3 regions of the Hydrogenophaga sp. GW101-3F08 genome follow, and region 1 is predicted to be linked to each of the others. Evidence: predicted binding sites of a transcription regulator. Region 1 holds the regulator's gene; each other region holds the start of a gene.
The links. The regulator FNR, encoded in region 1, switches genes on or off when oxygen is low (the NO sensors DNR and NnrR bind a similar motif). The targets are predictions, from matches to a motif close to TTGATNNNNATCAA.
Positions count from the first base shown of each region.

Region 1 (7,953 bases):
GAGAAAGCGGTGAATGCGGACGTCATGCCCAAGCGCATGGAAGTGCTGCGTACGCTCGGCGCGCCTTACACCGACGAAGAGATCGCACAGTCGGTCGAAGCTGTGAAGGGTAAGACCCAGATGGAAGCCGTGATCGCCTATCTGCAGGTGCTGGGCACCGCTCGCAGCGCCAGCCGCCCGGCTGCCGAGGCGGCTCCGGCACCCGCTGCTGCTGATGTGACTCCGGCGGCCGAGGCTGCAGCGCCTACCGCTCCGGCTGTTGAGCCAGCGCCCGTCGCGGCGACTGGTACCAAGCAATAACCGCGGAAGGCCCACCATGGACATCAACGATCTGCGCAGCATCGTCACGGTGGTCAGTTTGCTGACCTTCGTGGGCATCGTGGTATGGGCCTGGTCCAAACGCAACCAGGCCAGCTTTGACGAGGCAGCCCAACTGCCCTTCACTGACGACTAAACCGCGGCACCAACAAGAGAAACATCATGAGCGACTTTACAAGTGATTTCTGGCACCTCTACGTGGGCGGGTTGACACTGGTCAGCATCATCGCCTGCCTGATCCTGCTTTGGATCAGTGGCACCACGAAGGCGAACACCCATGCCGACAACACCACCGGTCACGTCTGGGACGGCGATCTGGCGGAAATGAACAACCCGCTGCCCAGGTGGTGGGTCTATCTGTTCATCATCACGGTGCTCTTCGCGCTGGCCTACGGTGCGCTGTATCCCATGTTTGGCAAATTCCAGGGTGTACTGGGCTGGAGTTCGCAGGGGCAGCACACCTCCGAGGTTGCAAAGGTGGAGGCGGCCATCGCCCCGATATACGCCAAATTCAACGGCATGACCCCGGAGCAGATCGCTGGCGATGCGCAAGCCATGGCCATTGGTGAGCGTCTGTTCATGAACTACTGTGCCCAGTGCCATGGTTCTGATGCCCGTGGAGCCAAGGGCTTTCCCAACCTGACCGACGGTGACTGGCTGGGCGGTGGTGACCATGCGACCATCAAAAAGACGATTGCTCAGGGCCGTATCGGTGTCATGCCCCCGATGGCTGCTGCCGTGGGCAGTGCTGAAGACGTGCGCAACGTGGCGAACTACGTGCTGAGCCTGTCTGGCAGTCCGCACGACTCCGTGCGAGCCTCCCAGGGCAAAGAAAAGTTCGCTGCCTGTGCGGCCTGCCACGGCATGGATGGCAAAGGGATGGCGGCGGTGGGTGCTGCCAACCTGACCGATGGTACGTGGCTGCATGGCTGGGGTGAAGAAGCCATCATCCGCGCTGTGAACAATGGATTCACCAACCAGATGCCCGGGCAGTCGGCCTTGCTGAACGAAGCGCAGATCAACGTGCTCGCGTCCTACGTCTGGGGCATGTCGAACAAGCCCGCCAATTAAGGCAACCGAGGAGGCTGTGTGGTCGCTTTGACCGCGCAGCCTTTTTTCTTTCACCAACCACGGGTTCCTCGTGACTTCCGCCACGCCAGACGTCAGCAGCAGCAAACCGATCATTCCCATCACCCCGGAACCATCGCAAGGAGATGCTGCCGGCGACGAGGTGATGGTTTCTCTGTACGCTTCTCGCCAGAAAATTTACCCGCGCTCGGTCGCTGGTCTGTTTTCCAAATGGCGGTGGATTGCGGTCTGGATCACGCAGATCGTGTTTTACGGCTTGCCCTGGCTGGAGTGGAATGCGCGTCAAGCGGTGCTCTTCGATCTCGAAGCGCGCCGCTTTTACATTTTCGGCCTGGTGCTCTACCCGCAGGACTTCATCTACCTCACGGGGCTGTTGGTCATTTCGGCGCTGGCACTGTTCCTGTTCACGGCCGTGGCAGGGCGCCTGTGGTGCGGCTACGCCTGTCCACAGACGGTCTACACAGAGATATTCCTGTGGATCGAGAAAAAGGTCGAAGGTGACCGGTCCGCGCGCATGCGGCTCGACCAGTCACCCCTGTCGGCCGCCAAGTTCAGCAAGAAGTGGATCAAGCATGCGCTCTGGATCTTGTTTGCCCTTTGGACCGGCTTCACGTTCGTGGGCTACTTCACGCCGATTCGTGAGCTGACCTCGCTGTCCCTGGCGGCGTCCCTCGGCCCTTGGCAAACCTTCTGGATCTTCTTCTACGGGTTTGCCACCTATGGCAATGCCGGCTTCATGCGCGAACAGGTCTGCAAGTACATGTGCCCCTATGCGCGCTTCCAGAGCGCGATGTTCGACAAGGACACGATGATCGTCACTTACGACGAGAAACGTGGTGAGCCGCGTGGACCGCGTTCCAAGAAGGCGGACCCGAAAGCCCTGGGCCTGGGTGCGTGTGTGGATTGCACCTTGTGTGTGCAGGTCTGTCCCACCGGGATCGACATTCGAAAAGGCCTGCAATACGAGTGCATCGGTTGCGGGGCTTGCATCGATGTCTGCGATGAGGTGATGGACAAGGTGGGCTATCCACGTGGCCTCATCAAATACTCCACGCAAAATGGCATGGCGCAAGGGTGGAGCACCCGGCAGATGATCCGCCGCGCGATGCGCCCACGGGTCCTGGTGTATTCCGGCATTCTGCTGACCATCACCCTCGCCGTGATGATCAGCCTCTTCTTGCGCACCCCCCTCAAGGTCGACGTCATTCGTGATCGCGGCGTGCTGGCTCGCATGGTGGAGCAGGGGCGCATCGAAAACGTGTTCAGGCTGCAGGTCATGAACGCGACCGAAAGCACGCAGCGCTACGTGATCAGCGTGTCGGGGTTGCAGGGCATCACCATCGCGTCGGAAGCCGAGATTGAAGTGTTGCCCACGGAAGTCCGGTCTGCGGTGCTGCGGGTGCAGGTGCCACCCGATACGGCACCCAGCGGGTCCCACCCGATCCACTTCGAGATCCGGTCCACAGGGGATGAGGCATCCCAGGTAACCGAAAAAGCAGCCTTTCTTATCCCGCGCTGAAATGCGGACGTCGCCCATCCACCGACCACTCTGGAGTCTTCAATGAATACCGCAACCCTCAAAAATCCGGACCCTAAGCCTTCTGTCTCCTGGTGGCGCGTTCCCCACATGTGGCTGGTGGTGGGGGGACCATTGCTGGTGGTGGTCGCGAGCATCATCACCGCCGTCATTGCGGTGAAGGGCGCCGATCCCGTGCTCGACAAGGAAGACTACGAGCGCAACCTCCAGGTCGCGCGGTCGCTGCAAGGGCAGGCCCGCATTGACGCGCTGATCCAGCTGCAGCCCGCCCACCAGGCGCGCAATCACGCGGCCTCACCGGTGGTTCCAACCGACGAATAGGTGTGTGATGATCAAAGCTTCGTGAGGCGCATCACGACAACCTCCGAGTCAGCGACAGAACCCAAGGAGACAAAACAATGTGGGCTCAGCGATGGATGTGGATTGCATGGCCGGCTTTTCTGGTGGCCGCCGTACTGGAGATGATCGTGTTTGCCATGGTCGATCCCAGTGATCTGCACTGGTTCGGGCAACCGCTGGAGATGTCCAGGCAGGCCGTCTATACGATGGCCTTCTTTGTTTTCTGGCTGGTGACCATGGTGTCGAGCTCACTCACAGCGCTCTTGTCCATGTCCCCGTTCGAGGTCAACCGTTGTCCCGTTCCGTTGGAGGAGCGACCTCGCGACTGTGCCAAGAACGGTTCGTGTTCCTGAAGCAGTTTGTTGCTCAAAAATCAAGCCCCGCCCGAGCAGTCTCGGCGGGGCTTGGTTTTTGGGGTATGCCGGATGCGGGCCAGAAGCCGCTGCCTGAGTTCAGCGACAGGACTGTGGGTTGACGATCTGTTTGAGCGCGTCGGTGTTCTTGATGTGAACGTAGCGTTGCTTGACCTCGATCGTGCCTTCCTCGACGAACTTCGAGAACGTGCGGCTCACCGTCTCAAGCTTCATGCCGAGGTAGCTCCCGATTTCTTCCCGGGTCATGCGAAGAATCAGCTCCGACTGCGAGAAGCCTCGGGCATGCAGGCGCTGTACCAGATTGAGCAGGAAGGCGGCCAGCCGCTCTTCCGCCCTCATGCTGCCCAACAACAACATGACGCTGTGATCGCGCACGATCTCACGGCTCATGATCTTGTGCACATGGTGCTGCAGGGTTGTGAACTCTCTCGACAGCTGCTCGACATCGTCAAACGGCATGACGCAGACCTCGGCGTCCTCCAGCGCAATCGCATCGCAGGAATGGTGGTCACTGACGATGCCGTCCAGACCAATGATTTCGCCTGTCATCTGGAAGCCCGTGACCTGGTCCCGGCCGTCAGCCGTGGTCACACAGGTCTTGAAGAAACCTGAACGAACCGCATACAACGAGGTGAATTTGTCACCGGTGTTGAACAGCGCCGCTCCGCGCTTGATCCTGCGTCGCGAAGAAATCACGCTGTCGAGCTTGTCCATCTCTTCGGAATTCAATCCCATGGGTAAGCACAACTCGCGCAGGTTGCAGCTTGAACAGGCGACTTTGATGCTATGAACGTCCATATTTTTCCCGGAATTGCAGCCCGAGCTTACCCCATGGTTCCGCAGCCTGTCGAGCGAGCATCGGTTTCCAGAGACGGGAACTCAGGGTCAACCCGAGTATGACGGGTGGGCTTGATCAAGATCAAGGGGCTCGCCCTGTGCATGATGCACAGTAAAGCTGAAGAACTGGAGAATTGTTTGTGAGTCATGCCATTTCCAACGAATTGCTCAAGCGATTCGACGTCCCCGGACCGCGTTACACCTCTTATCCGACCGCTGATCGTTTCGTTGAAGCCTTCACCGAGCAGGACTATGTCCAGGCGCTGGAGCAACGCCGGGCCGGGTCGATGGCGTTGCCCCTGTCTCTCTACGTGCACATCCCGTTCTGCGAGTCGGTTTGTTACTACTGCGCCTGCAACAAGGTCATCACCAAGCACCATGAGCGCGCCGCCGAGTATCTGCGCTACCTGTCGCGTGAAGTCGATCTTCAGGTCCAGCATTTCGGTCAGGGGCACAGTGTTTCACAGTTGCACCTCGGTGGCGGCACACCCACTTTCCTCTCGGACGCCGAACTCGAAGACCTCATGGCCATGATCCGGCGAAACTTCACACTGGTGCCAGGCGGCGAATACTCGATCGAGGTCGATCCCCGAACCGTCACCGACCAGCGCCTGCAGACCCTGGCCAGACTGGGTTTCAACCGCCTGAGCTTTGGCGTGCAGGACTTTGACCCCGCTGTGCAAAAGGCGGTCCACCGCGTACAGCCGGCCGAGCAGGTGTTCGCGCTGGTGGACACGGCGCGCAAGATCGGGTTTGAGTCGGTCAATGTCGATCTGATTTACGGCCTGCCTCTGCAGACGCCCGAGTCGTTCTCCCGCACGCTGGCGCAAGTCAATGCCCTGCGCCCGGATCGCATTGCGCTCTACGCCTATGCGCATCTGCCCTCGCGTTTCAAGCCTCAGCGACGCATCATCTCTGCGGAGCTTCCCAGCGGCGGTGACAAGCTGTCCATGCTGTCGGCCTCGCTCGATGCGCTGATGGGCGCTGGATACGTTTATGTTGGCATGGATCACTTTGCCTTGCCGACCGATGCGCTGGCCGTGGCCAAGCGGCAGGGGCGCTTGCACCGAAACTTCCAGGGTTACAGCACCCAGCCAGACTGTGACCTGATCGCGCTGGGTGTTTCGGCCATCGGTCGCATTGGTGCCACCTACAGCCAAAACGCCAAGACGCTGGAGGAGTATTACGACGCGCTCGATCAGGGGCGACTGCCGATCGTGCGCGGGTTGGCCTTGACCCGCGATGATCTGCTGCGCCGGTCGGTGATCATGTCCATCATGTGCCAGGGGCAGCTCCAGTACGAGTCGATCGAACTTGGACACCTGATCGATTTCAAGACGTACTTCGCGCGCGAACTGGAGGCGCTGGCCGGGTTGGCCGAACATGGGCTGGTCACCATCGACGACAGTGGTGTGCAGGTGACGGCCACGGGCTGGTTCTTGGTGCGGGCCATTGCCATGGTGTTCGACAAGAACCTGCAGGTGGACCAGGACCGGGCACGTTTCTCCAAGATCATCTGATCGCTTGTTCGACTCGAAGCCCGAAGCACCCTGGGCTGCCGACTGCGCTACAGTGCCCTCATGCAGACTTCAATGGCGATCACGGCCCTTTTCATGGGGCTGGCCGGCGGGCCCCACTGCGTCGCCATGTGTGGCGCGGCCTGCGCAGGCATCGGTCGTGCCGCTGGTGAGCGGAGCACGCGCGCCTTGTGGACGTTCCAGCTCAGTCGCATGGTCGGCTATGCCTTGTTCGGTGCCTTTGCCGCCGGCTCGGTGCAAGGGCTGGCATGGTTGGGCACGAATACCACCGCCATACGTCCGGTCTGGACCATGTTTCATGTCGGGGCGTTGGTGCTGGGGGCCGTGCTGATCTGGCAGGCGCGCCAGCCGGCATGGATCGAAAATCTGGGGCAAACCGTCTGGCGCAAAGCCAGGCCCGTACTGACCACATTGGGGCAGCGTGCTCCGGTGGTGCTGGGCGTTGCCTGGGCACTCATGCCTTGTGGCCTGTTGTATTCGGCGCTGTTGGTGGCGTCGCTCTCGGCCAATGCGCTGGAGGGCGCGGCCATCATGGCGCTGTTCTCCCTTGGAACCTCTGTCTCGCTGACCGCTGCACCGTGGTTGCTGCTGCGTCTGCGTGGTGGCCGCTCGGGCGCATGGGGAATCCGTTTGGCTGGATTGGCGCTGGCGGCCACGTCTGGCTGGGCGCTGTGGATGGGCATCACGCATCCGACAGGGCTGTGGTGCGCTTGACTTTGTTTCAGGTCGCTTAAGTTCATCGTTCTGGAAGCGTTGCCAACACCGGGCCGAGTCGGGCGCGATGGCAAACGCAATTTTCTGTGATGTAGTCAGTGGTTCCCCCGTGAACGGCACGGCAATGGCCATCATTGCTGATGGGGCATGACGTAAATACACCCGCCCGCGAGGCCGTCGAATCGATGGCCGCCCATATTGGCTGCGTGTCGCGGACTTGCTCGAATGGGGCAAGCGCGGAGAGATCGATGCCGGCCTGCGCGATGGCTTGACCGGCGGCGAGCGCGAGCGTCTCACGTCATGCTTGGAACACGCCGATGCTTGTTGCGTGCGGAATAGGTCGCGCAGGGGGCCGAGGGATCCGATGTCCTGTCAAGAGCAGAACCCTGAAAGAAAGAAGAAGGGACTCTGACCATCTCAGGATGAGAGAATCAATTTTCTCTATATGAAATCATGAAATGGTGCGCCGCAAGAAATTTTCTCAATACGAGAGAAATGTTTTCGCATTGAGAAATTATGATAGAAAGTTGTTGAATTTAAAAAGAAAAATATTTGTCTTATATAAGACATAAGAGATTTTCAAAGTCTTCTATAAGACTTAAAGTCTCTTCACCGGCATCGCGTTCTCGAACGCACCCGCCGACCCCTTTCAATCAACCTCATGGAGTGAACACATGCCCCAATCCCTCAACGAGCAACTGAGCCGTCAGCAGCAGATCGACGCCCTGGAAAAGGACTGGGCAACCAACCCCCGCTGGAAGGGCGTGAAGCGTGGCTATTCCGCAGCGGACGTCGTGCGTCTGCGCGGCAGCATGCAGGTAGAGCACACGCTGGCCAAGCGTGGCGCCGAGAAGCTGTGGGACAAGGTCAACGGCGGCGCCAAGAAGGGCTACGTCAACGCCTTTGGCGCCATCTCCGCCGGTCAGGCCATGCAGCAGGCCAAGGCGGGTCTGGAGGCCGTGTACCTGTCGGGCTGGCAAGTCGCCGCCGATGGCAATACCAGCGAAACCATGTACCCCGACCAGTCGCTCTACGCCTACGACTCGGTGCCCACCATGGTCCGCCGCATCAACAACACCTTCAAGCGCGCCGACGAGATCCAGTGGGGCCGTGGCATTGAGCCGGGCAGCCCTGAGTTCATCGACTACTTCCTGCCCATCGTGGCGGATGCCGAGGCTGGTTTTGGTGGTGTGCTCAACGCCTTCGA
Region 1 covers NZ_JBWKZP010000002.1:798,907-806,859, forward strand. The annotation lists gene ccoO (cytochrome-c oxidase, cbb3-type subunit II) at 1-300, shown strand, start outside; gene AC07YZ_RS09365 (cbb3-type cytochrome oxidase subunit 3) at 317-454, shown strand; gene ccoP (cytochrome-c oxidase, cbb3-type subunit III) at 481-1,389, shown strand; gene ccoG (cytochrome c oxidase accessory protein CcoG) at 1,460-2,926, shown strand; gene AC07YZ_RS09380 (nitrogen fixation protein FixH) at 2,969-3,265, shown strand; gene AC07YZ_RS09385 (hypothetical protein) at 3,343-3,636, shown strand; gene fnr (fumarate/nitrate reduction transcriptional regulator Fnr) at 3,736-4,455, opposite strand; gene hemN (oxygen-independent coproporphyrinogen III oxidase) at 4,635-6,014, shown strand; gene AC07YZ_RS09400 (sulfite exporter TauE/SafE family protein) at 6,087-6,746, shown strand; partial or broken gene AC07YZ_RS09405 (IS3 family transposase) at 6,920-7,041, shown strand; gene aceA (isocitrate lyase) at 7,421-7,953, shown strand, end outside.

Region 2 (7,953 bases), on a different contig from region 1:
GGGCAGGGCCGCCTTGGCCATGGCTGGGAAGCTGTAGGCGCTGATGTCGTGGGCGACGCGGAAGTTCTCGCGCGACAGGCCGTCGAGAAAATCACCGGCGATGGCTTCGCGTGGAGCGAAACCGATGCTGTGCACGAAGCCGTCGAACCTGGGCCAGGCCTGCGCCAGATCGGCGAACATCCGGTCGATCTGCGCGTCGTCGCTCACGTCGCAATCGAATATGAGCTGGGAGTCGAATTCGGCCGCGAACTCGGTGATGCGGTCCTTGAAACGCTCACCCACGTAGCTGAACGCGAGCTCGGCACCTTGCGCATGGCAGGCTTTGGCGACGCCGTAAGCGATGGAGCGGTTGGACAGCACACCCGTGATCAGCAGTTTCTTGCCAGCGAGAAAACCCATTGCTCAAACTCCAGAGAAATTTCCAGCAGAATTGTCGCATGCGCTTTTTCCGTCTCCGCCTCCGTTCACGCTGGTTCAGCTTGTGCGCGGCCGCCGTGGCGTTGTGGTTCAGCCCGGGCGCCTGGGCGGCACACGGTTATGCCCTGTGGGGTGATTTGAAGTACCCGGACGGGTTCGCGCATTTCGCCTATGTGAATCCGGCCGCGCCCAAAGGCGGTGAGCTGCGGCTGGTGAGCAATCTGCGGGTATCGACTTTCGACAAGTACAACCCGTTCACCTTGCGCGGCAATGCGCCGGCCTATCTGTCGGACCTGATGTTCGACACGCTCCTGACCGGCTCGCTGGACGAAACCGGGGCCGGCTACGGCCTGCTGGCCGAAGACGTGAGCGCGGCTGGCGACGGCCTGTCGGTCACCTTCCGCCTGCGGCGCGAGGCCCGTTTCCACAACGGTGACCCGGTGCTGGCCGCCGATGTGAAACACAGCTTTGACACCCTGATGGGGCCATACACCTCGCCCGCCTACAAGACCATCCTTGAGGACGTGGCCGGGCTGGATGTGCTGGACGAGCGCACCGTGCGCTACCGCTTCAAGAAGCCCAACCGCGAACTGCCGCTCACCGTGGGCGGGCTGCCGGTGTTCAGCCGCGCCTGGGGCGATACCAAGGATCCCAAAACCGGTCAACGCAAGACCTTCGACCAGGTGGTGATGGACCTGCCCATCGGCAGTGGCCCCTACAGGATCGGCCCGGTGCAGTTCGGCAAGGACATCACCTACGTGCGCGACCCGGCCTACTGGGCGCGCGACCTGCCGGTGCGTCGGGGCACCGCCAACTTCGACCGCATCACGGTCAAGATCTACAAGGACAACACCGCGCGGCTGGAAGCGCTGAAGGCGGGCGAGTTCGATCTGATGCGCTTCTTCTCGGCCGGCGACTGGGCGCGCCGGGTCAGCGGCAAACGCTTCAACACCGGCGAACTGGTCAAGGCCGAGTTCAGCCACCGCTTGCCCATGGGTTTCCAGAGCTATGTGCTCAACACCCGCCGTCCGCTGCTCGCCGACATCCGCGTGCGCGAGGCGCTGGGGCTGGCGATGGACTACGAGTGGATGAACCGCCAGATGTTCTACGGCTCCTACCAGCGGGTGCAGGGTCTGTTCGGCAACACCGATTGTTCGCCCACCGGTGAGCCCGGGCCGGATGAACTGGCGCTCATGCAGCGCTGGCGTGCTCAATTGCCTGCGGCGGCCTTCGGGCCCATGTACACCCCGCCGCGCACCGATGGCGGGCATTCGCTGCGGTCCAACCTGCGCCGCGCCCAGGCGCTGTTGCGTGAGGCGGGCTGGACCGTGCAGGGGGGGCAGCTGCGCAACGCGCAGGGACAGGCCATGGTGCTGGAGTACCTGGACAGCGCCGAAACCGGGGTCCGGGTGGTCATGCCCTGGGCGCGCAACCTTGAAAAGCTCGGCATTCAACTGAAGTTCCGGCCCGTGGATTTCGCGCTGTACCAGCAGCGGCTGCGCGGTTTCGACTTCGACATCATCTCCATCGCCTTCGGCGGCACGCACAACCCCGGCGCCGAATACGCCGACCTGTTCGGTAGCCAGGCCGCAAAAACCGAAGACTCCGGCAACTTCGCCGGCGTGAACAACCCGGCGGTGGACACCCTCATCGCGCGCATGACCAACGCCCGCTCGAAGCCGGAGTTCCTGGCCGCCTGCCGGGCGCTGGACCGCGTCATCAGCCACAGCCACTACCTGATCCCGCAGTGGTCCGCGACCACCCACCGCATGGTCTACAACGCCTGGCGGCTGGAGCGACCGAAAGACATGCCGCCTTACGCCGCCGGGGAAACCTGGGCGATCGATACCTGGTGGAGCAAGCGGTGATCACCCCCGCGCCGCGTTTTGCACGTCACCCCCACGAGGGAGCAACGCCAGCGACCCGGCCAGAGCTTGTCGAAGGGCGGTTCCGCGGCGTTCCCGGCGGGCGTGACGCGCTCCGGAAAACTGCGGGTGCAGGCCCGTCATCGGTTACAAACTGACCATGTGGGTCTACATCCTCAAACGCCTCCTGCTCATGATCCCGACGCTGTTCGGGGTCCTGTTGCTCACCTTCGTGGTGATCCAGTTCGTGCCCGGCGGGCCGGTGGACCAGTACCTGGCCGAGGCGCGCACCGGGCGGGGCGGCGGCGCCGAAGGGGGCTCGGTGTACCGCGGCGCCCAGGGCGTGGACCCGCAGCGGCTGGAGCAGATCAAGGCGCTGTACGGCTTTGACAAGCCGGCCCACCAGCGCTTCGTTCAGATGCTGGGGCAGTTCGCGCGGTTTGACCTGGGCACCAGTTTCTTCCAGAACAAGGCGGTGTCGGAACTCATCATCGAAAAGCTGCCGGTGTCGATCAGTCTGGGCCTGTGGACCTTCTTCATCAGCTACCTGGTGGCCGTGCCGCTGGGGGTGGCGAAGGCGGTGCGGGCCGGTTCGCGCTTCGATCTGGTCACCACGCTGCTGGTGCTGGTGGGCTACGCGATCCCCGGTTTTGTGCTGGGTGTGGCGCTGCTGGTGATCTTTGGCGGGCAATTGCAGTGGTTTCCGCTGCGCGGCCTCACCTCGTCCAACTGGGAGGAGCTCAGCTGGGGGGCGCGCATCGTGGACTACCTCTGGCACATCACCCTGCCGGTGACGGCCATGGTGCTGGGCAGTTTCGCGGTCACGGCCATGTTGACCAAGAACGCCTTCCTGGAGGAAATCCGCAAACAGTATGTGGTGACGGCACGCGCCAAGGGCCTGAGCGAGCGCCAGGTGCTGTGGAAGCACATCTTTCGCAACGCGCTCATTCCCATCGTCACCGGCTTTCCGTCGGCCTTCATCGGTGCGTTTTTCGCCGGCTCGCTGCTGATCGAGACCCTGTTCTCGCTGGACGGTCTGGGCCTGCTGAGCTACGAGAGCGTGATCCGGCGCGACTACCCCGTGGTGCTGGGAACGCTGTTCTTCTTCACGCTGATCGGGCTGGTGACCAAGCTGGTTTCCGATCTCTGCTACGTGTGGGTGGACCCGCGCGTCAAGTTTGATTGAGCGAAATGGCCGCCGCTTCCCCCTCCCGCCGCGCCTGGCAGCGCTTCAAACGCAACCGCCTGGGTTACTGGAGTCTGGTGATCTTTTGCGTGCTGGTGGTGGCCAGCCTGTTCGCCGAGCTGTTGTCCAACGACCGGCCGTTGCTCGTGCGCTACGAGGGGCAAACCTACTTTCCCATGGTGCGCGACTATCCGGAAACCGTGTTCGGGGGCGACTTCGAAACCACCACCGATTACCTGGACCCCTTCATTCGCGAACAACTGAGCCGGGGCGACAACTGGGCGCTCTACGCGCCCAACCCCTATGGCCCGAAGACACTCAACTACTTCGCGAAAGAGCCCAACCCCTCATCGCCCACCCGCGACAACCTGTTTGGCACCGACGACCGCGGGCGCGACCTGCTGGCCCAATTGATCTACGGTTTTCGCGTCAGCGTGCTGTTTGGACTGGCACTCACCGCCATCGGTGTGGCGCTGGGGGTGGTCACGGGGGCCATCCAGGGCTTCTTTGGTGGCAAGACCGACCTGGCGTTCCAGCGTTTCATCGAAATCTGGGGCTCCATGCCCGAGCTTTACCTGCTCATCATCTTCTCCGCCGTGTTCGCGCCCAGCCTCAGCCTGTTGCTGATCCTGCTGAGCCTGTTTGGCTGGATGGGTCTGTCGGACTATGTGCGCGCGGAATTCCTGCGCAATCGCCAGCTCGACTACGTGCGGGCCGCCCGTGCCCTGGGCCTGTCGAACTGGCAGATCATCTGGCGCCATGTCTTGCCCAACAGCCTCACGCCGGTCGTGACCTTCTTGCCGTTCCGCATGAGCGCCGCCATCCTGGCGCTCACGTCGCTGGATTTCCTGGGTCTGGGCGTGCCGCCGGGCACGCCGTCGCTGGGCGAGCTGCTCAGCCAGGGCAAGAACAACATCGACGCCTGGTGGATCTCCATGTCCACCTTCGCCGTGCTGGTGATCACGCTGCTGCTGCTGACCTTCATGGGCGACGCGTTGCGCGATGCGCTCGATCCACGCAAGGCCGACCAATGAGCGCCCCCACGCTCCCCGCTGCGCGTGGTTCGCTGCCCCCTGAGGGGGCTGCCCCGCCTTGGGGCGGCCCGGCGGTGGGGCTCGGCCCTGCGCTGCTCGACGTCAAAGGTTTGCGTGTGGCGTTCGGTGGCCAGGAAGTCGTGCACGGCATCGATTTCTCCATCCGGGCCGGCGAAAAGCTGGCCCTGGTGGGGGAGTCCGGCTCGGGCAAGACGGTTTCGGCACTTTCGCTGCTGCGCCTGGTGCACAACGCCGAGGTCAGCGGCTCGGCGCTGCTGCAAGGGCGCGATCTGCTGCAGATGAGCGAACACCAGTTGCGCGGCGTGCGTGGCGACGAGGTGGCCATCATCTTCCAGGAGCCCATGACCGCGCTCAACCCGCTCTACACCGTGGGCGACCAGATCGGCGAGGTGCTGCAGCTCAAGAAGGGCCTCACGCCCCGGCAGGCGCTGGCGGCCACGGTCGAGTTGCTGGCCTCCACCGGCATTCCCGAGCCGGCGCGGCGTGCCAACGCCTTTCCGCACCAGCTCAGTGGCGGCCAGCGCCAGCGCGCCATGATCGCCATGGCGCTGGCCAGCAGTCCGAAGCTGCTGCTGGCCGACGAGCCCACCACCGCGCTCGACGTGAGTCTGCGCGGCCAGGTCCTCGACCTGCTGGCCGATCTGCAGCGCCAGCACGGCATGGCGGTGTTGCTGATCACCCACGACCTGAACCTGGTGCGCCGGTTCGCCGACCGCGTGGCGGTGATGGAGCGCGGCCATCTGGTGGAGCAGGGGGGCGTGGCCGAGGTGTTCGGCGCGCCGCAGCACGCCTACACCCGCAGGCTGCTGGCCAGCAAGCCCGAGCGCGACGTGGCGGCCACGGCTCAGGCTGCGGCGGAGCCGGTGTTGCGGGCGCGGGGGCTGCGGGTGGGGTACACCGTGCCCTTGCCGGGGGTGCGCGGCTGGTTCAGAAAAGGCGAGTTCGTGGCGGTGCAGGGCGCCGACCTGGACATCGCGCCCGGCCAGACCCTGGGGGTGATCGGCGAATCCGGCTCCGGCAAGTCCACGCTGGCCCTGGCGGTGCTGGGCCTGCTGCCGCACGGCGGCGAGCTGGCCGTGACGGGGCAGGGCTGGCCCGAGGCCTTGCGTGCGGGGCAGACCCGCGCCCTGCGACAGCGCATCCAGGTGGTGTTCCAGGACCCGTTTTCGTCGCTCTCGCCGCGCATGACGATCGAGCAGATCGTGGGGGAGGGTCTGCTGGTGCACCAGCCGCAACTCACTGCCGCCCAGCGGCGGGAGCGGGTGGTGGTCGCGTTGGCCGACGTGGGCCTGGTGGACGATCCGCGCCACGGCAGCGACTGGCTGCAGCGCTACCCGCACGAGTTTTCCGGTGGCCAGCGCCAGCGCCTGGCCATCGCGCGCGCGCTGATCGTGGGGCCGCGCTTGCTGGTGCTCGACGAGCCGACCAGTGCGCTGGATGTGACGGTGCAGAAGCAGGTGCTGGGCCTGCTGCAGCGCCTGCAGCGCGAGCGCGGCCTGAGCTATCTGCTCATCACCCACGATGTGGACGTGATCCGGGCCATGGCGCACGACGTGCTGGTCATGAAGGACGGCCAGGTGGTCGAGCAAGGGCCCGTGCAAACCGTGCTGGAATCGCCCGGGCATTCCTACACCCGCATCCTGGTTCAAGCATCGTCTTGAGAGGGGCCACACTGTGGCCTCTTGACTTTTATCAACCTCAAACGGGGGCCGACCGGCTACAACACGCGGTTTGCCCGGCCCTCCGTCTTCTGGACATCAGCATGAACGACAGGCTATCCCCCCCGGCCACCACCTCGTCAGCCCCCGTCACCCTGCGCTCGCCCCTGCGCTGGCTGGCGCTGGGCTGGGCCGATCTGCGGCGCAACCCGGCACCGGGCCTGATCCACGGCCTGCTGCTGGCCGCCTTCGGCTGGCTGCTGCTGTGGGCCGCGCGCGACCAGTTCTGGTGGCTCGCGGGTGCGTTTTCGGGTTTTCTCATCGTCGCCCCCATCCTGGCCACCGGGCTGTACCACGTCAGCCGGGCCCGCAGCAGCGGTCGCTGCGTGGGCATGGCCGAGGTGGCCCAGCTCTGGCGCTCGGGCGACGGCCGGCTGGTGCGTTTCGGCCTGCTGCTGGGGCTGGCGGGCACCGGCTGGGTGCTCACCTCCGCGGGCCTGATCACACTGTGGTCGCCCGAACCGATCCTGAAACCGGTCGACTTCCTGCGCCACGTGGTGCTGGTGCGCGACATTGGCCTGTTTGAAGTCTGGTTGCTGATGGGCGCGCTGCTGGCGGCTCCGGTCTATGCGTCCAGTGTGGTGGCGCTGCCGATGCTGGTGGACACCTCGGTGCCGGTGAGCATGGCGGTGGCCGAGAGCTGGCGTGCGGTGGCGAACCACCCGGGCCCCATGGCGCTGTGGGCACTGGTGATCGCCGTGCTGGCCGGCATCGGCATGCTCACGGCGCTGCTGGGCCTGATCGTCCTCATCCCGGTGATCGCCCACGCCAGCTGGCACGCCTACTGCGATCTGAGCCAGCGCCCGCCCGCCCCCCAGGCGCCCGCGCCGACCCCGACCTGAATCCCAACACTTTCATCATGGAAACCACCCTTTTTGGCTACACCGAAGGTCAGATCGCCCAATTCGGGCTGACCTTCGGTGTCGGCGCGTTCATTCTGTACATGCTGTTCATCGTGTTGAACCTGGCGCTGGAATCCAAAGCGGGCAAATTCGGAACCTTCATTCTTTTCCTGGTGTTGTCGTTCGGCATGCTGGGTTTCCTGGCCAAAAACATCATCCAATGGGCGCTTGGGATATGAATCCGGCGCCTCGGGGCCTGGCCAGCCGTGTGATCTTGCCAATGGGGGAGTAGACGGGTTACAATCCCGGCTTCACGACCAAATGGGCGGGTTACTACCGGCCCATTTTTTTTGGCCGAACGCTTTTCCCTCCACGCAAACCCTCAGGGCAGACACCACACAAGATGGCTTGGCAAGACACCGTAGAGCAAACCGTCACCGGACTGGGTTACGACCTGGTGGACCTCGAACGCTCCGCCAGTGGTTTGCTGCGGGTCACCATCGACTGGCCATGGCAGGCCCCGCAAGACGGGCAGGAAGCGCCGGTTGAGCGTTTCGTGACGGTGGAAGATTGCGAGAAAATCACCCGCCAGCTGCAGTACCTGCTGGAGGTTGAGGGGCTGGAGTACCGGAGGCTGGAAGTGGGGTCGCCGGGCATTGACCGGCCGCTCAAGCGCGAGATCGATTACGTCCGCTTCGTTGGCCACGTGGTGGACATCACCCTGAGAGCGCCGATCGGTGCCACGGGAACGGACGTTTCGGCCAATCGGAAAAAATTTCGCGGCACGCTGGAGCGCGCCGCCGATGGGGTGCAGTGGCAGGTGGTCTGGAGCGATGCGCCAGAACCCAAGCCCGGGCAGCGCGTGAGCAA
Region 2 covers NZ_JBWKZP010000001.1:368,811-376,763, forward strand. The annotation lists gene fabI (enoyl-ACP reductase FabI) at 1-399, opposite strand, end outside; gene AC07YZ_RS01990 (extracellular solute-binding protein) at 438-2,285, shown strand; gene AC07YZ_RS01995 (microcin C ABC transporter permease YejB) at 2,443-3,468, shown strand; gene AC07YZ_RS02000 (ABC transporter permease) at 3,474-4,502, shown strand; gene AC07YZ_RS02005 (ABC transporter ATP-binding protein) at 4,499-6,184, shown strand; gene AC07YZ_RS02010 (DUF2189 domain-containing protein) at 6,286-7,083, shown strand; gene AC07YZ_RS02015 (DUF2788 domain-containing protein) at 7,101-7,322, shown strand; gene rimP (ribosome maturation factor RimP) at 7,487-7,953, shown strand, end outside.
Region 2: AC07YZ_RS02010 (DUF2189 domain-containing protein) is a predicted target of FNR. The motif match lies at 6,206-6,219, and genes of this name have one in related genera.

Region 3 (7,953 bases), on a different contig from region 1:
CGTCACCCCCCAGGGGGCGACGCTGGCGGCCCGGCGAAGCCGGTTCCGCGGCGCCCTGGGGCTCTCGCGGCCTTCGGACCGCTCGTTTCGCTCCGGCGAGCTTGCTCTATTCGTTGCTCTGTGCCACCCATGCGTGCTGATCAGTTGATTGTTGAGCGAGGCCTCGCCGCTTCGCGCTCGCAGGCCCAGCGGCTGATCGCCGCTGGCGTGCGCTGGCGCCTGGCCGGTGGCGACTGGAAGGCCGTCACCAAAAACGGCGACGAACTGCGTGAGACGGTGGAGCTGGAGCTGCTGGACACGGCGGAGTCGCGTTTCGTGTCGCGTGGCGGCCTGAAGCTGGAAGGCGCGCTCCTGCACGGCGGCATCGATGTGACAGGGCTGCGTTGTCTGGACGTGGGCCAGAGCAGCGGTGGCTTCACCGACTGCCTGCTGCAGCGCGGCGCCACGCAGGTGGTGGGCGTCGACGTCGGGCAGGGTCAGCTGCACCCCAAGTTGCGCGGCGATGCGCGCGTGGTTTGCATCGAAAAATGCAACGCCCGCGAACTCACGGCGGAGCAACTGGCGCAAGCCGGTGGCGAGGCCGCCGCGGCACCGTTCGACCTGGTCGTGGGCGACCTGTCGTTCATCTCGCAGACCCTGGTGTGGCCGGCGATCGTGCCGCTGTTGAAAGACGGTGGCGACTTGCTGATGCTGGTCAAGCCGCAGTTCGAGCTGCAGCCCGAACACATCGGCAAGGGCGGCCTGGTGAAGAGCACCACGAGCTACGCACGGGTGCGCGAGCGAATCGAACAGGCCTGCCTGGACAACGGGCTGGCGATGCAGGACTATTTTGAGAGCGCCATCACCGGCGGTGACGGCAACCGCGAATTTTTTGTCTGGGCGCGGCGCACGGTCTGAGGCCGGCGCCCCGTGCCACCCCACTGAGGCAACACCATGGCTCTGCCACTGAGTTTCGAGTTTTTTCCGCCCAAGACGCCCGACGGCGCCGAGAAGCTGCGCGCCGTGCGCCAGCGGCTCTACGCGCTCAAGCCCGAGTTCTGCTCGGTCACCTTTGGCGCCGGCGGCTCCACGCAGGACGGCACGCTGCAGGCCGTGACCGAGATCATGGCCGAGGGCTGCTCGGCGGCGCCGCACCTGAGCTGCATCGGCCAGTCGCGCGAGTCCATCCGCGAGCGGCTCGCGGCCTATGCGGGTGCCGGCATTCACCGCCTGGTGGCCCTGCGCGGCGATCTGCCCAGCGGCTACGGCCTGGGCGGCGAGTTCCGCTACGCCAGCGATCTGGTGGCCTTCGTGCGCGCCGAAACCGGCGACCAGTTCCACATCGAGGTGGCGGCCTACCCGGAAACCCACCCGCAGGCCAAGTCGCCGCAGGCCGACCTGGACGCGTTCGTGGCCAAGGTCCGGGCCGGCGCGAACTCGGGCATCACCCAGTACTTCTTCAACAGCGACGCCTACTTCCGCTACATGGACGACCTGCGCCAGCAGGGCGTGGACGTGCCGGTGGTGCCGGGCATCATGCCCATCACCAGCTCCACCCAGCTGATGCGCTTCTCCGACGCCTGCGGCGCCGAGATTCCGCGCTGGATCCGCATGCGCCTGCAGGCCTATGGCGACGACACCGCGTCCATCAAGGCCTTCGGGCTGGACGTGGTGAGCGACCTGTGCGATCGCCTGCACCGCGCCGGCGTGCCCGGGCTGCACTTCTACACCATGAACCAGAGCGCCGCGACGGTGGAGATCGTGCAGCGCCTGCGGTTGTCATGAACTCGCGGGCCGCGCTGCTGCTGACCCTGGCCACGGCGCTGTGGCTGGGTGGTTGTTCCACCACGCGCGAGCCGTCGCTGCCCGACCTGGGGTTGCCCGGTGGGCCATGGGACGGGCCGGGCGGCGGCGAGATCGAGCGCGGCATGGCCTCCTGGTATGGCCAGCAGTTCCAGGGCCGGCGCACCGCCAGCGGCGAGCCGTTCGACATGCATGCGCTGACGGCCGCCCACAAGACCCTGCCGTTCGGCACACGGGTGCGGGTGCGCCACCTGGGCAGCGGCCAGGAGGTGGTGGTGCGCATCAACGACCGCGGTCCCTTCGCCAAGGGCCGTGTCATCGACCTCAGCCGCGCCGCCGCAGCGGCCATCGGGCTGGTCCAGTCCGGCACGGCCCAGGTGGTGTTGCTCAGGCCTTGAAGACGAACCTGCCGGTACGAGTCCACCCGACGGCGCTCTGACGAATCCCTTGTCATGAATCGGGCTGCCCATCTCACGGAACGATTGCCCTTGCGCTGGCTGCGGGCCGTGTCTGCCGTGGCCCAGACCGGCAGTGCCACCCGCGCGGCTGAGCCGCTTTTCCGGTCGGTTTCGGCGGTATCCCGTTCGCTGCGACAGGCCGAACAGCGTCTGGGCTTGCCGTTGTTCGAGCGTGGGGCAAGGGGCATGGCCTGCACGCCGGCCGGTCGGGTGCTTGCCCTCAGGACCCACCGTGCCCTGGCCCACCTGATCGCGGCACATGCCGAGATCGAGAAGCGCTGGGGTGCCGCTGGCTCCGGGTCGCGGCCATCCGCTCTCGAGCGGACGGTGACCGACGCCATGATGCTGTCGCTGGTGGCGGTGTCGGGCGCTTCGGGTGAGTCTGCGGCGGCGGCGCAGCTGGGTCTTTCGCAGTCGGCCATACACCAAAACCTCCAGGCGTTGCAGCGCATGGTCGCGACGCCGTTGTTCAGGCGATCGGCACAGGGCACGCGACTGACGGAGGCCGGCGACTGCCTGGTGCGCCACGTGAAGCTCGCACTGGGCGAGCTGCGCATCGCCCACGAGGAGGTGGCCACCTTCCTTGGTCAGCCGCGGGGTGAACTGGTCGTGGGGGCCTTGCCCATGGCCAGCACGGCCTTGGTTCCGCAGGCCTTGTCCCGTCTGCTGCGGACCCAGCCGGGGGTGCTGGCCACCGTGGTGGATGGCACCTACGAGACGCTGTTGCGGCTGTTGCGACAAGGCGATGTGGATCTGATGGTCGGCCCGCTGCGCGGTGAGCAGTCGCCCGGCGACATGGTCGAGCACGAGCTTTTCGTGGACTCTCTGGTCGCGGTGGTCCGGCGGGGTCATCCCTGTGCGCTCGCGGATCGGCGCTTGCAGCTGGGGGCCCTGCGGACGGCGACCTGGGTGGCTCCCCTGCCTGGGACGCCGGCGCGACGGGCCTTCGATGGCGTGTTCGCGGCGGTGGGCTGGTTGCCCCGTGTCTGCCTGCAGGCCAACAGCCCTTCGGTCGTGCGGGCGATGCTGCTGATGGGGGACGTCGTGGCCCTGTTGTCTCCCCAGCAGATCAAGACGGACGTGGACTCCGGTTTGCTCGAAGTGCTCCCCCTGGTGTTGAGGGGCACCGAACGCCGGATCGGCATCACGCTGCGCCGCGACGGCCTGCCGTCCCTCGCATGCCAGGGGCTGCAGGCGGCGTTGCAGGCGGTGGGTCGCTCCTGGACGGGTATTGAAACCACGGGTGTGCCGGATCGCTAGGGTTTGTCCCATGGCCGTATAAGTCAAACGCGAAGGTTCGAGCCCATTGAGCGTTGGTCCGGAGGGGCCGTGGTGGAGACACTTCTGGCAACCTCATCCGCATCCCATTCTCGCCAACGGAGTTTTCATGTCAGACCCGGTTTTCGGCACGCACCGCCGCACGTTCATCACCGTTGCCCTGGCTTCAGCCGCGTGGCCCTGGGCCCAGGCGCAGATGCCCAAGACCATCCGGCTGATCGTTCCCTTCCCTCCGGGGGGCTCCACCGACATCCTGGCCCGTGCCATCGCTCCCAAGCTCGCTCTCGCACTGGGTGCCACCGTGGTGGTCGACAACCGGGGCGGTGCCGGGGGATCCATCGGAGCGGGCGAGGCGGCCAAAGCTGCACCCGATGGCAGCGTGCTTCTCATGGGGCACATCGGCACCTTGGCGGTCAACCCGTCCATTTATCCCCGGTTGAGCTATGACCCCGTCAAGAGCTTCACGCCCGTGGCCTGGGTAGCCCGCGTGCCCAACGTATTGGTGGTGGGTGCCGACTCCCCGATCCAGAACTTCAAGCAGTTGATCGATGCCGCACGGGCACGACCGGGTGGACTGACGCACTCGTCCGGCGGGAACGGAAGTGCTGCGCACATCACGTTCGAATACCTCAAGCAAAAGACGAAAACCTTCATGTTGCACATTCCCTACCGGGGGACCGGGCCGTCGGTGGTGGACGTGATCGGAGGGCGGGTGGATGCCACCTTCACCGGCTCGCCCGCCGTCATCCCGCACATCAAGGACGGGAGGCTGCGCGCGCTGGCCGTGTCCAGTCCGCAGCGTCTGCCCTCTCTGCCCGACGTTCCCACCGTTGCCGAGAGCGGATATACCGGATTTGAGGCCGACCAGTGGTACGGCATCGTGGCGCCTGCGGGCATGTCACCGGCATTGGTCTCCCTGCTCAATACCGAGATCAACAAGGCGTTGGCGCTGCCCGATGTGGCGCAACAACTCGCCACCGAAGGCGCCACGCCCACGCCCACCACCCCGAAAGCGTTTGGAGAACTGATCGTGCGGGAAATACCGCGCTGGGCCGAAGTGGTCAGGATCAGCAACATGAAAGCGCCCTAGGGTGCGACACCCCCATAGCGCTTCGCACGCCCTTTGAGCCGCTGAAGGCGCCGTCTCGACGGTGTTGCTCAGGCCTTGAAGCCGGGCATGTCCCGGTTTGATCCAGATCAATCTACGGGCAATTCCACGCCGCACAAGGGGGGTGCAAGGGCGTGGTTTGACGATCCTCAAACGCCCGCATGCCCCGCTCTTCTGTAATCCCAACCGGGAATGTTCCCGTGTCGAGGACTGAGAGATGAGCATGAAAAAACACATCATCGCGATTGCCGCTGTAACGTTGTTGGCATCGGGCGCCACCATGGCGCAGGATTTCAAAGAAGGCTCGCTGCTGGTGCGTGCCCGCGCCGTGCACCTGGACAGCGCCAACAAGGACACCACCGGTCTGGGCCTGGAAATCAACAACAAGTGGCTGCCCGAGGTGGACTTCACCTATTTCCTCAGCCCGAACCTCGCGGCCGAGCTGATCCTGACCGTGCCCCAGAAACACACCATGACCGCCGGCGGGGCCAACATCGGCTCGCTGCGCCACCTGCCGCCCACGCTGACGGTGCAGTACCACTTTGACCTCGGCGGGGTGAAACCCTATGTGGGCGCCGGCCTGAACTACACCCGTTTCAGCTCGGTGAATCTGCTGGGCGGCGCCGCCGACGTCAAACGCAACAGCTTCGGCCCGGCCCTGCAGGTCGGTGTGGACGTGCCGCTGACGGGCAACATGTACCTGAACTTTGACGTGAAGAAGGTCTTCATCAAGACCGACGTGCTCGCGGGCGGCGTCAAGGCCGGCACCTTCAAGGTGGACCCGCTGCTGGTCGGCATGGGCCTGGGCTGGCGCTTCTAAGAAAAAGCGTTTTTGGTTTTTGTGAGGGGTTGTGGCCCGGGGCGCCAAGGTGCTCCGGGTCTTTTTTTCGCGCGTCCCGGCCCGATGGCGCCGTTGTGCGCTCAGACCATCCGGGTCAATCCCAGCGTGAACAGCACGCCATCGGCCACGTTGCGCGCCTGCACCGTACCGCCCATCTTGCCCATGTAGGTCTTGACCACGAACAGGCCCTGGCCGCGGTGGCCGTCGGTGGGCGGCAGGTCGGACACGCCGTAGTCAAAAATCCGCGGCAGCAGCGCCGCGTCGATCGCAGGCCCCTGGTTGTGCACCGCGATCCAGGCGTGCTGCGGGTCGGCCGTCAGCGACAGCGTGATGGCCGTGTCCGGTGTGCGGCAGCGCTGGGCGTTGCTCAGCAGGTGCGTGACCACGTCTTCCAGCGCGAAGCCATCGGCCCGCACCTGCAGGCCCGCCAGCGCGGGGTCGTCCGCGTCCAGGTAGCGCACGCCGTCGATGCCGGAGAAGTGCGCGTTGTCGGCGATCTGCCGCAGGAAGGCGTGGATGTCCAGCCGTTCGCTGGCCATGTCGGCGGCGACGATCGCCTCGCTCGGGGAGGCGTGGCCGTACAACACCTTGACGGCCTGCTGCATGCGCTGCACATAGCGGTGGCTCGGGTCCTCGGGCCGGCCGTGCAGCACCATCAGCGACTGCAGCGGCGACATGATCTCGTGGCCCACGGCGTGCCACATGTCCAGTTCCTGCTGGGCGCGCTGGTGCTCGCGCGAGATGTCGTTCTTCACCCGCTGCAGCAGGTCGGACAGGCCCCCGGCCAGGATGCCGAGCTCGTCGCTGCCGCGCAGGTCGCTCACGTCCAGATCGGCCAGCCGGTTTTCCGGCAGCGGCGCCTGCACGTTGTACGACACCGCCGCGGCGCGCCGCGTGAGCTGGGTCACGCGGCGGATGAGCCCGATCTCGATCAGCAGCCAGGCCAGCACGATCGCGCCCAGCATGGCGCCGACCAACCAGAGCAGGCGCGTGGCGACGATGCTGATGCGGCGCTCCACCGTGCGCACGTCGCCCGTCAGCGTGATCTCGAAGCGGCCCACCGGCGTGGCCACGGTGTCCACCGCCTGGAGCAGCGGCACCCGGGTGTCCACCGGCAGCAGGCCCACGATGTGGCGCACCCAGGGCGATTCGCGTTCGCCCGGGTCGGCGCTGCCGTGCAGGGTCTGCGTGGCGGGGGCGCGTGTGAGGCCGGGCGCGAGGGAACTGGCCATGCGCTGGATCTGCAGGCTCTCGCCCGGCAGCAGGGACTGCGCCAGCTCGGCCAGCGCGGACGGCTCGGCCTGGCGCGGCGCGGCGGTGTCGAGCAACTGCGCCGACGCGGGCCCCACGATCCGCAGCCCGACGCGGATGTCGGCGAGATCGGCGGGCGGCCAGACCACCCGGGCCGGCGGCAGATTCGCCACGCGCAGGGCGTCCGAGGGCAGGCGGATGGAATAGAAGGCGCGGCGCGGGCAGTCGGGCTGCGCCTGGCCTTCGTCGGCGCAGTCCGGGCTTTGCCAGACCCAGCCGCGGAAGTCCCGCACCGGGCGGGTCTTGCGTTGCAGCGTGTCGGGCTCGGCACCGGCCGCGGGTGCCCGAAAGCCGGCCCAACGCCCCACCAGCGGCGCCTGCGGCTGGCCGGTGGCGGCGCTGGCCACCAGCTCCAGCGGTGCGATCCAGCGCGTGGTCTGGCCGCGTAGCGTCAGGTGCACCCGGGCGCGGTGAACCTCCTGCAGCTCCAGCTGCCCCCGCTGGCGGCCCACCAATGGCGGGCTGACGAAGCTGCCAGCGAGGTAGACGAAACCGCCCGCGTAGGGATTGCTGCCGATCGCCGCGCAAGCGCTGGAGCCGTCCTGGAACAACACGGCGCAGCCCGAGCTCTCCAGCGCCTGCTGGGCCTTGAACGGGTCGTCGAAGTCGAGCGCGCCAAAGGGCAGCAGCAACGGCGAGAGCTCGGCGCCCTGGCCGGGCGCGGCCGGTTCGTGCTGCGGGTTGAGCAGGGCGAGCTGACCGGCCGGGTGGCGCAGGCGCGCGAGGATCTCCGACTGGGTCTTGCGAAAGCTGTTCTGGTAGTTGAGGTAGCTGCGCTCTTTTTCGTGCCGCAGCACGGTCAGCGCCAGGCCCAGCGTGGCCAGCACCAGCAGCGCAAAGACGGCGCGAAAGAAGATGCGCCGCCGAAAGCCGGCCAGCCCCAGGCGCGGCACGCCGAGCTTGCCCATGCGAAAGCGGGGCAGATCGAGGCCCGGCACCTTCATGCGGGCTTTCGGCCGGGCGCGGAAACCAGGGGCGCGCGGACCCAGCGAAAGCCCCGCATCGGCACGTTCTCGATGCCCTCGAACTGCGGGTCCACCTCGCGGAACGCGTCCCGGATGGTGCTCACGTGCTTGCGCACGTTGTCGCGGTTGCGCCCGCTCTTGACCACGTCGAACAGCTCCTCGTACGACACCACCTCGCCCGCGCGCTGGTGCAGCGTGGCCAGGATGCGC
Region 3 covers NZ_JBWKZP010000007.1:37,251-45,203, forward strand. The annotation lists gene AC07YZ_RS17410 (TlyA family RNA methyltransferase) at 130-897, shown strand; gene metF (methylenetetrahydrofolate reductase [NAD(P)H]) at 934-1,764, shown strand; gene AC07YZ_RS17420 (septal ring lytic transglycosylase RlpA family protein) at 1,761-2,180, shown strand; gene AC07YZ_RS17425 (LysR family transcriptional regulator) at 2,235-3,500, shown strand; gene AC07YZ_RS17430 (Bug family tripartite tricarboxylate transporter substrate binding protein) at 3,628-4,608, shown strand; gene AC07YZ_RS17435 (OmpW/AlkL family protein) at 4,850-5,446, shown strand; gene AC07YZ_RS17440 (sensor histidine kinase) at 5,548-7,722, opposite strand; gene AC07YZ_RS17445 (response regulator transcription factor) at 7,719-7,953, opposite strand, start outside.
Region 3: AC07YZ_RS17435 (OmpW/AlkL family protein) is a predicted target of FNR. The motif match lies at 4,706-4,719, and genes of this name have one in related genera.